DNA from 4 places in the Microbacterium luteolum genome. Region 2 is predicted to be linked to each of the others. Evidence: predicted binding sites of a transcription regulator. Region 2 holds the regulator's gene; each other region holds the start of a gene.
What was found. The regulator LexA, encoded in region 2, represses DNA repair genes until DNA is damaged. The targets are predictions, from matches to a motif close to TCGAACANNTGTTCGA.
Positions count from the first base shown of each region.

Region 1: ABD648_RS09940 (Rv2578c family radical SAM protein) is a predicted target of LexA. The motif match lies at 1,192-1,207, and genes of this name have one in related genera.
Region 3: ABD648_RS19415 (HNH endonuclease signature motif containing protein) is a predicted target of LexA. The motif match lies at 907-922, and genes of this name have one in related genera.
Region 4: ABD648_RS06030 (HNH endonuclease signature motif containing protein) is a predicted target of LexA. The motif match lies at 1,308-1,323, and genes of this name have one in related genera.

Region 1 is NZ_BAAAUN010000001.1:2,070,669-2,074,370, forward strand. Features, by position in the region: gene ABD648_RS09935 (M15 family metallopeptidase) at 146-1,078, opposite strand; gene ABD648_RS09940 (Rv2578c family radical SAM protein) at 1,215-2,333, shown strand; gene ABD648_RS09945 (YaeQ family protein) at 2,371-2,910, shown strand; gene ABD648_RS09950 (DEAD/DEAH box helicase) at 3,112-3,702, opposite strand, start outside.
Region 2 is NZ_BAAAUN010000002.1:243,811-247,512, reverse strand. Features, by position in the region: gene hisB (imidazoleglycerol-phosphate dehydratase HisB) at 1-288, opposite strand, end outside; gene ABD648_RS20005 (histidinol-phosphate transaminase) at 285-1,370, opposite strand; gene ABD648_RS20000 (LysM peptidoglycan-binding domain-containing protein) at 1,406-1,786, opposite strand; gene lexA (transcriptional repressor LexA) at 2,075-2,761, shown strand; gene ABD648_RS19990 (alpha/beta hydrolase family protein) at 2,903-3,702, shown strand, end outside.
Region 3 is NZ_BAAAUN010000002.1:122,593-126,294, reverse strand. Features, by position in the region: gene ABD648_RS19420 (spermidine synthase) at 1-845, shown strand, start outside; gene ABD648_RS19415 (HNH endonuclease signature motif containing protein) at 952-2,268, shown strand; gene ABD648_RS19410 (substrate-binding domain-containing protein) at 2,397-3,518, opposite strand; gene mmsB (multiple monosaccharide ABC transporter permease) at 3,577-3,702, opposite strand, start outside.
Region 4 is NZ_BAAAUN010000001.1:1,227,486-1,231,187, reverse strand. Features, by position in the region: gene ABD648_RS06045 (aldo/keto reductase) at 1-303, shown strand, start outside; gene ABD648_RS06040 (DMT family transporter) at 355-678, opposite strand; gene ABD648_RS06035 (DMT family transporter) at 675-1,043, opposite strand; gene ABD648_RS06030 (HNH endonuclease signature motif containing protein) at 1,355-2,695, shown strand; gene ABD648_RS06025 (ABC transporter substrate-binding protein) at 2,908-3,702, shown strand, end outside.

The DNA of each region.
Region 1 (3,702 bases), on a different contig from region 2:
CTCCTGAACGTGTCGTGCCTCATTGCTCCGGCGATTCTATGTCCGGATGCCGACGCACAGCAGGTCATTGTGAGAATGCATCCCACAGAAGGTGACACTGGGTACCGCGCTTGTGGGATGCCGCAAACCCGGCAGTCCGGCCGGGTCAGTAGGCGTAGTCGGGCGCCGCGGGCAGCCCGAAGAACTCCTCGAGCGTGTGGAATCCGCCCGCGTGATAGGCGGCAGCGATGTCGACGCCGACATAGCGCAGGTGCCACGGCTCGGGCGAATATCCGGTCACCGGGGTGCCGACGCCCTCGTAGCGGACGATGAACCCGTACTCCCAAGCGTGCGCAGCGACCCAGTCGCTCTGCGCCGTGGCGCCGAAGTCGTCGAGCCCTCCGCAGCCCCCTCCGCACGCGACGACGTCGAGCGCGAGCCCCGTCTGATGCTCGCTGTGGCCGGGCCTGGCCGAACCGGCATCCGCTCCCTCCTGCCCCTCGGCGCGGACATGCGAATCGTACGTCGACACCTGCAGGCTGTAGGACCGGTAGCCGTTGTTCGCCCCGATGACCCCGACGCCGGACGCCGAGGCCGCATCGGCCATCTGGCCGACGGCGACCGCGACGTCCGAGCGCACGAGCCCGGAGAGCGTCGTCATCTGCAGGGGCACCGAATCCAGCGACGCAGGCTCGAACTCGATCGGATCCAGCGGGCGGGTCTTGTTGACGACCACCCAGAGCCGCGACGGATCGCTGAGCGAGATGCACGGCGCATTCCCCGCGACGACAGCAGCACGGAAGTTCTCGCCCCCGCCGAAGCCGGCGATCGTCGCCGCATCGTCGCCGCTCGCGAGAGACTCCAGCACCGAGGGCTCGGCGCACGGATCGGCCGCGATGGTCGCGCCCACCTTCACCGTCGGCACCTGCACCACCGCGACCGGCTCCGGCATCGACGCGGGCTCGACTGACGTGTCCATCGGTGCGGACGCGATGGAGAACAGCATCCCGATCGCGGTCACGGCGACACCGATGGGCAGTGCGGGACCGCGGATCGGGGAGCGCGGAGCCGCGTGCTGGGCGTGCGGCGAGGAAAGCATCGCTCCCATTCTCCCCCGATACGGCCATCACGCGAGTACGGGTTGCGACATACCGCTACTTCAAGCCATCTGTGGATGATGGCACATTACTTCGAATCTCGCTTGCGTTAACTTCGTTCACATGTTCGAATGAAGCATGCGCTGGCAGGGACAGAAGCTCGGAGAGACGGATGCCGCGGCACTCCCCGGTCTCGAAGACCGGTCGAGCGTGCTGCGGTCGGTGACGACCCCCGAGTTCGCCGGCATGACGTTCCACGAGGTGCTCTCGAAGTCCGCGTTGAACCATGTTCCGGGCGCTTCGCGCATGCCGTTCGCCTGGACGATCAACCCGTACCGTGGATGCAGTCATGCCTGCGTCTACTGCTTCGCCCGCGGAACACACGAGTATCTCGACCTCGATGGGGGCGCCGACTTCGACTCGCAGATCGTCGTCAAGGTGAACGTCGTCGAGGTGCTCGAGAAAGAGCTGCGCAAGGGCAGCTGGCAACACGAGACCGTCGCACTCGGGACCAACACCGACCCGTACCAGCGGGCCGAGGGGCGCTACAAGCTGATGCCCGGGATCATCGAGACGCTCGCGGCGTCCGGCACGCCGATGTCGATCCTCACCAAGGGCACGCTGATCCGGCGGGACATCCCGCTGCTCGTGAAGGCTGCCGAGCGCGTGCCCATCGACGTGCAGATGTCGATCGCCATGTACGACGACGACCTGCAGAAGGCGATCGAACCGGGAGCCCCGACGACCCAGGCTCGGCTCGACACCGTGCGGGCGCTGGCGGATGCCGGATTCCGGGTCACCGTGTTCCTGATGCCGATCATGCCGCACATGACCGACTCGGTCGTCGCCATCGACGACGCGCTGGCCCGCATCAAGACCGCCGGAGCCCGTAGCGTGATCTACGGAGCCCTGCACCTCCGCGCTGGGGTGAAGCCGTGGTTCTTCCAGTGGCTCGGCGAGGCGCGCCCCGACCTCGTCTCGTCGTACCGCGGGCTATATCCCGGCGTCTCCGCCGAGGCGCCGAAGGGCTACCGGCAATGGCTAGCCAAACGCGCGCGGCCGCTGATCCGCATGCATGGCCTCGACGGCCGGCACGAAGACGACTATCCGCAGCGCGGAATCCGTCCGGGGCAAGGGCACGTCGAGTCGATCTGGCGTCAGGGTGGCGATCAGAGCGCCGGCTCCTCGAGCACAGCCGTCACATTCCGGACGACGAGGTCGGGCGCGGCATCCCCCGCGCAGCCGATGCTGTTCTGACCGGTCGCGCCGCCGCCGCCGCGTAGGCTCGGTGGTTATGGCTACCGGCTCCACGATGCACACGTTCGACGTCCAACTGGCCGACACCGATCGGGGCGTCTACGAGGACTACACGTTGCGCGTCGCGCGGCATCCGTCCGAGACCGACGCCTACATGGTCACCCGCGTCCTGGCCCACGGCCTCGAGCATGCGGAGGGGATCGCCTTCGGCGACGGCATCTCGTCGACCGAGGAGCCCGCGGTGATCGTGCGCGACATGACCGGGGCGATCATGGCGTGGATCGAGATCGGTGCCCCCGACGCCGAGCGTCTGCACTACGGCAGCCGCCTCGCCGAGCGCACCGTCGTCTACACGCACCGAGACCCGGCGAAGGTCATGGCGCCGTGGGCAGGGAAGAAGATCCACCGGTCCGACGCCATCCGTGTCTACAGCTTCGACCCTGGCTTCATCGACGCCGCGGCGGCGCTGATCGAGCGACGCAACACCATGACCCTCACGGTCACGGAGCAGGTGCTCTACCTCGACCTCAACGGCACCAGCCTGACCTCGGCCATCCACGAGCACGAGCTCGGCTAGGTCGCGCATCACGACGGCATCCGACCCGGACCCGACACCCGCGACCCGCACAACTTCGGAATCCCGCGACGACACACCGCCGGTTCGACTCCGACGCAGGCGCGTCGCGGGAGGATCTCCGAAGTTGTGCCGCAGGAGCCCCGCACACGAGAGAGGCCCCGCCCCCGCCGAAGCGGTGACGGGGCCTCTCGAACAATCGCCTCAGCTCGTGAGAGCCGCAGCGGTCGGCATGCGACCGGTGATCTCCTCGATGATGTCGTCGTCGAGACGCGCGTTCTCGAACGGCGCGTCGATCTCGGCCCGGTCGAGCAGCTCGGTCATGCGACGCTGACGCTGGCGCGTGATGAGCGTGACGACACGACCCGAGCGGCCGGCGCGACCGGTGCGGCCGGAGCGGTGCAGGTACGTCTTGTACTCGTCGGGAGCGTCGGCCTGGACGACCAGGTCGATGTCATCCACGTGGATGCCGCGGGCCGCGACATCCGTCGCCACCAGCACATTCACGCGACCCGAGGTCAGGCGCTCCAGGTTGCGGGTGCGCTTGGCCTGGTTCAGGTCGCCGTGCAGCGAGACGGCCGGGATGCCGGCATCGTCGAACTGCTCGGCGAGCATGTCGGCGTAGGCACGGGTGCGGGCGAAGACGAGGGTCTTGCCTGCGCGGTCGACGAGCGAGGTGAGGATGTCGGCCTTGTCGCGGTGCTCGATGACGAGCACGCGGTGCTCGATCGTGCTGGATCCCTGGTCCTCACCGGCGACCTCGAAGACGGCCGGATCGATCAGGAACTCGTCGAC
Region 2 (3,702 bases):
GGAGATGCCGGACTTGTCGCCAAGTGCCTGCAGGATCGCCTGGCCGAGCACGATGGAGACGTCTTCGACGGTGTGGTGCGCGTCGATGTTCGTGTCGCCCGATGCGCGGACCGTGAGGTCGGTCAGCGAGTGCTTCGCGAAGGCGGTGAGCATGTGGTCGAAGAACGGCACGGAGGTGTCGATGCGCGATGCACCGGTGCCGTCGAGGTTCAGTTCGAGCTCGACGGTGGACTCCGACGTGCTGCGCACACGGCTCGCGGTGCGCGGGTTCTGGGCGAGAGTGCTCATGAAGCCGATCCTATCGAGGCGAGGGCGTCGAGGAATGCGGTCGTCTCGGCCTCGGTGCCGGCAGTCACGCGGAGGTGGCCGGGGATCCCGACGTCGCGGATGAGCACGCCTCGATCGTAGAGCTGCTGCCACGTCGCACGAGGGTCGGCGACGCCGCCGAAGAGCACGAAGTTCGACCAGGACTCGTGAGGCGTGTAACCCAGAGCCTCGAGCGTCACCGAGATGCGGTCGCGCTGCTCGATGATCTCCTCGACCATGCCGAGCATGACGTCGGAGTTGCGCAGTGCCGCGACCGCGGCCGCCTGGGTGAGGGCGCTGAGGTGATACGGCAGCCGCACGAGGCGCAGCGCGTCGATGAAGGCCGGATCCGCTGCGAGGTACCCCACGCGGGCGCCGGCGAACGCGAACGCCTTGCTCATCGTGCGCGAGACGGCGAGGCGCGGACGGCCCTCGAGCAGGGTGAGAGCGGATGCCGCGTCGCGCGGCGCGAACTCCTGATAGGCCTCGTCGACGACGACGATGCCGCGTGCCTCTTCGTACACCGCTTCGATCACGTCGAGTCCGAGCGGAGTGCCCGTCGGGTTGTTCGGCGAGCACAGCAGAATCACGTCGGGGTCCACCGCACGGACCTGCTCCGCCGCCTCGTCGGGCGTGATCGTGTAGTCGGGCTGGCGCGTGCCGGCGATCCAGCGCGCACCCGTGCCCTGTGAGATGAGCGGGTACATGGAGTACGTCGGGGCGAAGCTGAACGCCGTGCGTCCGGGGCCGCCGAAGGCCTGGAGGATGTGCTGGAGAACCTCGTTGGAGCCGTTGCCCGCCCAGATCTGATCCGGGGTGAGACCGTGGCCGAGGTAATCCGCGAATCCCTCTCGCAGTGTCGTGAACTCGCGATCCGGATACCGGTTCACATCGCGGAGCGCGACGGCGATGTCGTCGAGGATGTCGCTCGCGACGGCGTCGGGAACCGGATGCGTATTCTCGTTGACGTTCAGCGCGATCGGGAGTGGTGCCTGCGGCGCACCGTACGGGGTGAGCCCGCGCAGATCATCACGGAGCGGGAGGGCGTCGAGTGAGGAAGTCACCCTTCCATGCTAGGCCGCGTGCCCACCGCGTGACGTCAGTCCGCGTACTGCGCCGGGATCGCGAGCTCCTGGCCGATCTGCAGTGCTCCACCGCGCAGCATGTTGAGCCGGCTGATCTCGCCGATCACATCGCGCGGGTCGGCGGTCGGGGCGACCGTGTTCGCGATCGACCAGAGCGTATCGCCCGGGAGGACCGTCACCGTCTGGAAGTCGGCCGTGCCGAAGCTGCCTGCGGTGTCGTCGCTCGCGGCGATGGCGCTACCACCACTGATCGCTGCGACCGCGATGCCGATCGCGAGCGGAACCGCGGCGACGGCCAGCAGGACGCCACGGCCACGAGCGGTCAGTCGCAACCGCGACCGCGTCGCCGGACGTGCCGGGATGACCGCTGCGGTGCTGATGCTGATGCTGCTCATGTCGGGCTCCTTACCCTGTCCCCGTCGGCTGGGCCGGCGGTGAAGTTGGCGTAGCGTTCGCATTCGCGTCTCGGCCGGGAGCCGTGAATGCGAAGCTACGTTCCGAAGATATCTTCGAGTTCGAACATCTGTCAACTGTTCTTCGAAATCGGATCCCCGAATCTTCCGACACGCTCGAACAGATCTTCCAGATCAGCCCGATACTCGGATACGGTTTCGATAAGAACACCCCACCACGGGCCTCCGACATTCGAAGAGGAACGTCGGATCGCGTACTGAAGGAGCATCATGAGCGAGAACTCAGCCCCGGAGCAGGAGGCTCCTCGGACGCGCCGTCGGAAGAGCCTCAGCCCGAAGCAGATGGCGATCCTCGAGGTCATCCAGACCTCCATCGCCCACCACGGCTACCCGCCGAGCATGCGCGAGATCGGCGACGCGGTCGGGCTCAAGTCGCTCTCGAGCGTGACCCACCAGCTCGGTCAGCTCGAGCTGAGCGGCTACCTGCGCCGCGACCCCGGCAAGACCCGCGCGATGGAGGTGCTGATCGACCTTCCCGGCACGAGCGGCGAGAACCCGGCAGACGTGGCCACGCCCGTCGGTGACGCCGCACTCGTCCCCCTCGTCGGCCGGATCGCGGCGGGCGTACCCATCACCGCGGAGCAGCAGGTCGAGGAGATCTTCCCTCTCCCCCGCCAGCTCGTGGGCAAGGGCGACCTCTTCATGCTCAAGGTCTCCGGCGAGTCGATGATCGATGCGGCGATCTGCGACGGCGACTGGGTCGTCATCCGCGCGCAGAACAGCGCGGAGAACGGCGAGATCGTCGCCGCCATGCTCGACGACGAGGCGACGGTGAAGACCTTCCGCCGCCGCGACGGGCACACCTGGCTGCTCCCCCGCAACTCCGCGTTCGAGCCCATCCTCGGCGACGAGGCCACCGTGCTCGGCAAGGTCGTGGCGGTGCTCCGCGCGGTCTGACCGGCATGGCCGACCGGCATCCGTCGATCACGACCACGAAAGCCGCCCTCCTGGACGTTCAGAAGGGCGGCTTTCGCTTTCACAGCGTGCCCGGACATGCACAGCTCACGCGCCGCAGCGCATGCCGCCTAGGCTCGAAACATGTCGTCACCGTACGGTTCCTGGCCTTCCCCCTTCTCCGCCGCATCCGTCGCGGCATCCGCTCCTCGCATCGACGGCGCACGGTTCGTCGGCTCGGAGATCTGGTGGGGCGAGTCGGTCCCTGCCGAGGGAGGGCGCGTGACCGTCCGCAGCTCGAGCGGCGCGGTGATCCTCCCCGCGCCGTGGAGTGCGCGGTCGCGCGTGCACGAGTACGGGGGCGGTGCCTGGACGGCGGATGCCGATGGCACGCTGTACTTCGTCGACGCGGGCGACCAGCGCGTGTACCGGCTCGTGCCCGGTGCAGCGCCGATGCCGCTCACCGCCGCGGGGCCATCGCACGGTGGGCTCAGCCTGCAGCAGGGGCGCCTTCTCGCCGTGCGGGAGGACCTTCGGGGAGATCCGCAGATCCGCGGGATCGTGGAGATCCCGACGGACGGGTCTGCGGCGGACGATCCGACGGCGATCGGCGTCCTGGTGCAGGGCAGTGCGTTCTTCGTGCATCCCGCTCTCTCCCCCGATGGGGCACGGATCGCGTGGGTCGAGTGGAGCGGGGTGCGGATGCCGTGGGAGAGTGCACTCCTGTCGGTCACGACGATCGAGAACCAGTCGTTCGCATCGGTCTCGACCACCGCCGCCCTCCAGCCCGAATGGCTCAGCGACACCGAGCTGCTCTACGCCGACGACCCGACCGGCCGCTGGCAGTTGCAGCGTCTGTCCCTGGACCCGCTGGCGCGTGTGAACACTCCGGAGGCGATCACTTCGAGCGACGCCGACACCGGCTACGGCCTCTGGGTGCTCGG
Region 3 (3,702 bases), 120 kb from region 2:
GCTACGAGCTCAGCGTCGATGGGATTCCGCAGTCCGTCGTCTCGATGACCGACCCCACCTCCCTCGATTACGCCTACATCCGGCACATCGCCAGAGCGATCGATGCCGCGGCCGAGCCCGGTGAGCCGTTGTTCACCGTGCACCTGGGGGCCGGAGCACTCACGCTGGCACGCTACGTGCAGGCCACCCGTGCCGGGTCGCCTCAACTCGTGGTCGAGTTCGAGCCCACTCTCTATGAAGCGGTGATCGCCGCACTGCCTCTTCCCGCCGGCGCCGACCTGCGAGTCATCTTCGGCGATGCGCGAGTTGTCGCAGACGCGGAGTTTTCCGGCGAGGGGCGATCGTCGGTTCCGTCATCCCCTTCCTCCGCGCTCGGCGCCGCAGCGACGGGCGCCACCGCCGACGACACCGAATGGGTCAATGCGCGCTTCACCGTCGTCGATCTCTGGGATGCCGCCGTCATCAGACACCGTGTGGCCAGCCAGGAGTTCTACCGCCGGGTCGCGGCGCGCTCCGCAGCCGACGGTGTCGTGGCGGTCAACCTGCTCGATGGGCATCCGTTCGAGTATTCACGGCGACAGGCGGCCACCCTGAGCACGGTGTTCGAGCACGTCGCCGTCGTTCTCGAGGCGGAACCGACCGACGATGAAGGACCGCTCAGCAACGTCGTCGTCTTCGCGAGCGATGAGCCGCTGGACATCGTGACCACCCCCGATCTTCTCGGCACGCCGCGACCGCACATGCTCCACGACAGTCGGCTGACGTCATGGATCGCTGAGGCGCGCATCATGACCGACGCCGACGGCACGGACTCCCCCGACCCCGACGACCCCATCTGGGATTAGCGCGGCGCGGCGCGTCAGACGGCGCCGGACTGAACCATGCTCGGCCGCTCGGCCGCCGGGTTAGAACATATTTTCGAATGTCGGTGGTTCCTGGTGTACTGAAGCCATGGAAGCGATGGTCGATGCGACGGATTCCCAGATGGCGGCGCTCGCCGATCTGGTCGCGTCGTTGGCCGCCGCTGAGGCGACGTTGAGCAGCATGCAAGCCGCGCGCGACGGGTTGCTGGCTCTCGCCGGGCGGCTCGCCGTCGACATCGCGCAGCAGGCGCACCACCCCGATGGCGCGGACATGACGATCCGTTCCGTCGCCGCCGAGATCGGTGCCGTGCAGCGCGTGAGCGACCGGACCGTCGAGCGGCGGATGTCCGACGCGTCGTGGCTGGTCGACCGCTTCCCGTCGGTCTGGCACGCACAGGGTGAAGGGCGGATCAGCGCGGCGCACTCGCGGGTCATCGTCGACGCCGGGGCGCATCTCGACGACGAGGCGGATCGCGTGGACTACGCCGCGGAGGTCATCGAGGCCGCGGCCGTCGAGTCGCCGAATCGTCTGCGACGTATCGCCCGACGGATCGCGGAGAAGTACCAGAAGCGCACCGTGACGGAGCGGCATCGCGAGGCCCGCGAGAAGCGGCGGGTGTGGATCAAGGATGGCGACGACGGCATGGCCGAACTCGGCATGCACGGCTCCGCAGCCGTGGTGCACGGCATGTTCGACCGGCTCTCGCAGATGGCGCACGCCCTCAAGGAGGAGAACGTCAAAGCGGCGAAGGGGACGGACAGCGTCCGAGACGAACGCACGATCGATCAGTTGCGTGCCGATCTGCTCGCCGACCTCGTCCTCACCGGCGCCCCAACCGCGCACGACACCGAAGACGGGCTGCTCGAAGCGATTCACGCCAGGGTCGAGGTCACCGTACCCGCATCGTCTCTGATGAACGGCGAGACGACCTCCTCGGCGGGCCGGTGCTCCCCTCCGGCCGAGCTGGACGGCACGATGCCGCTCGATTCGTGGACCGTCCGCTTCTTCGCCGCGACCGCAGGGGGTTGGGATCGCGTCTTCACGCATCCGACCAGCGGCGCGATGCTTTCCGTCGACCGCTATCGTCCCAGCGAACAACTCCGACGACATCTCCGGGCGCGAGACCAACGATGTCGTTTTCCGACCTGCGGTCTGGCGGCACGAAAATGCGACGTCGATCACAACGTCGCCGCAGCCGCAGGAGGGGCCACCTCCCACGAGAACCTCGCGGCGTTCTGCCGACGGCATCACATGCTGAAGCACCATTCGCCATGGCACGTCCGACAGGGACCGGGCGGAGTTCTCGAATGGACCAGCCCGACAGGCCGCATCCACGTCGACGAGCCTCCCGCGCAGAACACCGTCACTTTTGCAGAAGCCGGAACGGTTGCAGCTCCGTTCTGACGTTGAAGATCTAGCGGGTCGAACTACCCGACTGCCGAGGCCCGCACACGAACGAGCCGCCCGGACCGATCCTCGCGAGGAGGCTCGGCCGGACGGCTCGTGTGATGTCCTCGAAGAGGACGGGTGTCTTACTGGTACGACTTCACGATCTCGAGGAGGCTCGGGACGTTGGCGTATGCCTCGGCCGCGTTCTCCTTCGTGACGATGACCGGGTCGAGCAGGTACGCCGGGACGACCTTGGCGCCGTTGTCGTAGGACTCGGTGTCGTTGACGTCGACCTCCTCGCCCTTCTGCAGCTGCTGGACCATCTTGATGGCCTGCTCGACGAGGAGCGTGGTGTCCTTGTTGATCGTGGAGTACTGGATGCCCTCCATGATCGACTTCACCGACTCGACCTCGGAGTCCTGACCCGTGACGACCGGGACGGGCTTTCCGGCCTGCTGCACCGAGGTGATGATGGCGCGGGCAAGCGTGTCGTTCGGCGAGAGGACGCCGTCGATGACGGTGTCGCCGCTGTACGACGAGGTCAGCAGGGTGTCCATACGGTTCTGCGCGTTCTCCGGAAGCCAACCCTCGGTCGCCGTCTGGGCGATCTCGGTCTGACCCGAGACGACCTTGAGCGTGCCGTCGTCGATCTTCGGCTGCAGGACCTCCATGGCGCCGTCGAAGAAGACCGCGGAGTTCGCGTCGTCCGGCGAGCCGGAGAACAGCTCGATGTTGTACGGAGCCTCGTGGCCCGCACGCTCGGCCAGACCGTCGAGCAGGGCCTGACCCTGCAGGTTGCCGACCTTGAAGTTGTCGAAGGCGGCGTAGTAGTCGACGGCCTCGGTGTTCTCGATCAGTCGGTCGTAGGCGATCACCGTGGCGCCAGCGTCCTTGGCAGCCTGCACCTGGGTGGCCAGCTGCTTGCCGTCCTTGGCACCGATGATGATGACCTTGGCGCCGTTGGTGACCATCGCCTGGATCTGGTTCTGCTGCTCGGCGACGGTGTTGCTGGCCGGCGCGTACTGCACGTCGGCCTTGAAGCCGGCCTCAGCCAGGCCGTCCTCGAACAGCTTGCCGGCGAGGACCCAGTTCTCCGAGGTCTTGTCCGGGAGTGCGACACCGATCGTGGCGTCTGCTGCGAAGCCCGCTGCCGCCTCGTCGCCGCCATCGGCTCCGGTGTCTCCGCCGCGCTCCGCAGAGCATCCGGTGAGGGCGAAAGCGCCCACGGCGACGATCGCTGTCGCCGTCAGAAGCATCTTCTTCATGTGATCTCTTTCTCTGGTGTGTGAAGGTCGTCTCACGCGTGCGAACGCGATCCGACCCCTACTGTCCGCTCGTCTTGTCGACGGGTGGGGCTTGATAGGTCTTGTTGGGCTCGAAGGTCTGCAGAGCCGGGTCCTCCTTGCGGCCGAAGCGGCGCGTCATGAACCCGATGAGCGACGGGCGCCC
Region 4 (3,702 bases), on a different contig from region 2:
GGTCGCGCGCCGCAGCGGAAGATCGGCGCCGATGTCGGCGGCATCCGCGAGCAGATCGCGGCGATCTACCCGGAGATCGAGCGCGTCGCGGGGGAATTCGGCGTCTCTCCCGCCGCGCTCGGCATCGCCTTCTGCCTGTCCAATCCGGCGACGGCGAACGTCCTCTTCGGTGCCTCCCGCCTCGATCAGCTGGAGCAGAATCACGCCGCGCTGGCGCTGGCTCGCGACCACGGTGCGGAGGTGCGAGCCGCGCTCGCCGATTGCGGGGTCGACCGGGATGTGAGGGCCGACGGGGCGTGGTGACCCCGCGGCGGGCGCCGTGCGCGTCAGTGGGCGTGCGTCAGCGGGCGTGCGTCAGTGCGCGCCGCCGAATTCGATGAGAGCCACTCCGACCGCGATCAGGGCGACGCCGATCGCCATCATGGCGGAGAAGTGGTCCTTGAAGATCACTCGACCGAGCACGGCGGTGAGGGCCACGCCGGCGGCGGCCCAGATGCCGTAGGCCACGCCGACCGGCATCCCCATCGCGAGGATCGTGCCGAGCAGGGTGAATGCGGCGAGGTAGCCCACGACGATCACGGGGATCCAGCGTTTGCGGCGAAGCCCCTCGGAAGCGCGCAGGCTCAACGTCGCGGTGACCTCGCTCGCGATCGCGAGGGCCAGCAGCAGCCAGGTCACGAGGTGGCCTTCGCCGGCTCGCGCTTGTGAGAGCCGAGCTCGACCAGCAGCACGCCCATCACGATCACGCCGACACCGATGATCTGCACGGGCCCGAGGAGCTCGCCGAACAGAACGGTCCCGAGCACGGCCGTGAGCACCACGCCGATCGCCGACCAGATGCCGTACGCGACACCCACCGGCATGCCGCGATCGAGGACGATCGACAGCAGCCAGAGAGAGCCGCTGTAGCCGATTGCCACGACGATGAGCCAGAGCGGATGCGTGAAGCCCTCGGCTGCACGCAGCGCGAGAGTCGCCGACACCTCGAGCGCGATGGCGACCAGCAGCGGGGGCCAGGCCGAACGGCGGGGCGGAGTGGTCATCGTGCGCCTTCCTCGGGGTGTCCGAAGGGGACAACGTGGGCGGGTCTCGCGGGATTCCCGCAAGCCGGGCGATGTCTGCTGCGGAAGGCGAGGGGCCTCGATTGCTGACGTCGGCTGCGGTTGGCCGTGCGGCTTCCGCTGTCACGCGTCTGTGAGCGACGTCGGCCGCGAACGGTCCGTCGCGAGGCTCTACTCGGAGGGATTGAGTCCGTGTTTGGGTTGACGATCCGTGCTTTCACGATATGCCGATAGGCCGGTATGGGATCGAACAAAGCTTCGAAAGTCGGGTGGACGCGCGGTAAACTGGGGGTATGTCGAAGCTCACTGGATTGTTGGAGGCGGTCACCCGTCTCGATGCGGTGTGGGCGAGCGCGGATGACGCGACGGGGTTGACGCGGGAGCAGTTGATCGCGGTGGAGGCGACGATCGGGGTGGTGCAGCGTCAACTGGATGCCGCGCATGTCGATGTGGCCGCACGGATCTCTCACGAGTCGCGGGCCGAGCTCGGATCGGGGAGCCTGGCGAAAGAGCACGGGTTCCGGTCGGCGGCGAAGTTGATCGCCGCGACCACGGGGGTGTCGTCGGGGGATGCGTCCCGGTTGGTGAAAGTGGGGGAGGCGACCGCTCCCCGCACGGATCTACTCGGTGGGAGGTTGCCGGCCCGGTATGAAGTGCTGCGGGCGGCGTTGGCTACCGGGGTGATCGGAGTACCGGCCGAAGCGCTGATCGTCGCCCTGCTGGACCGGTGCCGGGTGGTGGCGGGAGTGGAACGCATTGCCGAGGCGGAGGCGCTGCTCACCGAACGTGCGGTCGGGTTGGGGCTGGATGAGTTGCGGAGGCTGATCACGCGGGCGGAGGCCTGGTTGGACCCGGACGGGGTGGAGCCGAAGGAGGAGGAGAAGCGGGCGAAGAGATCGCTGACGATCTTCGAACGCGACGGGATGGTGCACCTGAACGCGGTCCTCGATGCGGAGACCGCGGCACCGGTGGTGACCGCGATCCGCGGATTCGTGTCCGCCGCGTTCGCTGCCCGGAAGGATGCCCCGGATCCGGGGGCGGCGGATGCGGATCGCCGCACGGTGTCGATGATCCAGGCCGATGCTCTCGCGGTGTTCTGCGCGCACGTCCTCGGATGCGAATCCCGGGTGCCGCTCGCCGGAGCGACCATCGTGGTGCGGGTCACTCTCGACAACCTCCAGTCGGGGACCGGGTCGGCGACGATCGACGGACTCGACCAGCCCGTCAGCGCCGGGGCGGCGCGGCGGATGGCCGCCGGGGGCGGGGTGATCCCGTGGGTCATGGGCGGGCGCAGCGAGATCCTCGACTGGGGTCGGGAGAAACGCCTCTTCACCCGCCCGCAACGCCTCGCCCTGGTGGAACGGGACGGCGGGTGCGCGATGTGCGGACTCCCACCGGAGATGACGAAAGCCCACCACATCCGGTGGTGGCAACGCGACCACGGACCCACCGACCTCACCAACGGGGTGCTGCTCTGCGAGACCTGCCACCACCGCATCCACGACAACGGATGGGACATCCACATCGACGGCACCGGGACCACCGCCCGGGTCTGGTTCACCCCACCCCGCTACATCGATCCCGCCCGCACACCGCGCCTGGGTGGGCGGGCGCGATTCGACATCGCCGCCTGAGCGGCACAGCGGTGGCAGGTCTGCGCGCTCGGACAAGCCGTGTGCGCGACCGGGCATGGCGGATGCCGAGACCGGCCAGTCATGCCCTTGCACTCTTTTTCCACGCATGTAGACTAACCAGCACGACACATCGAAGTGGCGTCGGATCCGGCTCTCCGGCCAGCGGCTCTTCGAACCCTTCTTCACCCTCCCTGCATCCGAGAGAAGGAACCATGAAACGAATGCCCCTCGCGCTTGCCGCGGCAGTGGCCGCGACCCTCGCGCTCACCAGCTGCAGCGGCGGAACGTCTCCGTCACCGTCCGACGGCAGCGGTGCCGAAGGACCCGACGCTCTCAACATCGGCAACTTCCTCGACGTCACCTCCTGGGATCCGTCGCTCGCCGACATCGGCTTCGACGGTCCCTACCTCTCCGCGGTCTACGACGCCCTGATCGCACTCGACGCGGACGGAGCGCCCATCCCGTCGCTCGCGACCGAATGGACCGTCGCCGACGACGATCTGAGCATCGACCTCGACATCCGGACCGACGCGGTGTTCAGCGACGGAACCCCGGTCGACGCAGATGCCGTCGTGAAGAGCCTCGAGTATCTCAAGGCCGGCCCGCGATCCGGCGAGGCGTACCTCAACGTCGCCTCGTTCGAGAAGGTCGACGACGACACGATCAGCATCCGGCTCACGCAGCGCGACGACACGATCCTGTACCTGATGGGCCTCGGCCGCAGCTACGTGATGTCGCCGGCGTCCATCGAAGCGGGCACTCTCGGCAAGGAGCCGATCGGCTCCGGCCCGTACGTGCTCGACAGCACCACGAGCATCGCCGGCGCGGAGTACCACTTCACCAAGACCGCTGACTATTGGGATGCCGAGACGTACCCGTTCTCCGAGCTGTCGATCTTCCCGATCACCGACGCCACCGCCCGTCACAACGCGATGCTCAGCGGCCAGATCAACGTCCAGTACGGGGATGTGGCGAATCTCGAGCAGGCGGAGCAGCAGGGGTGGAAC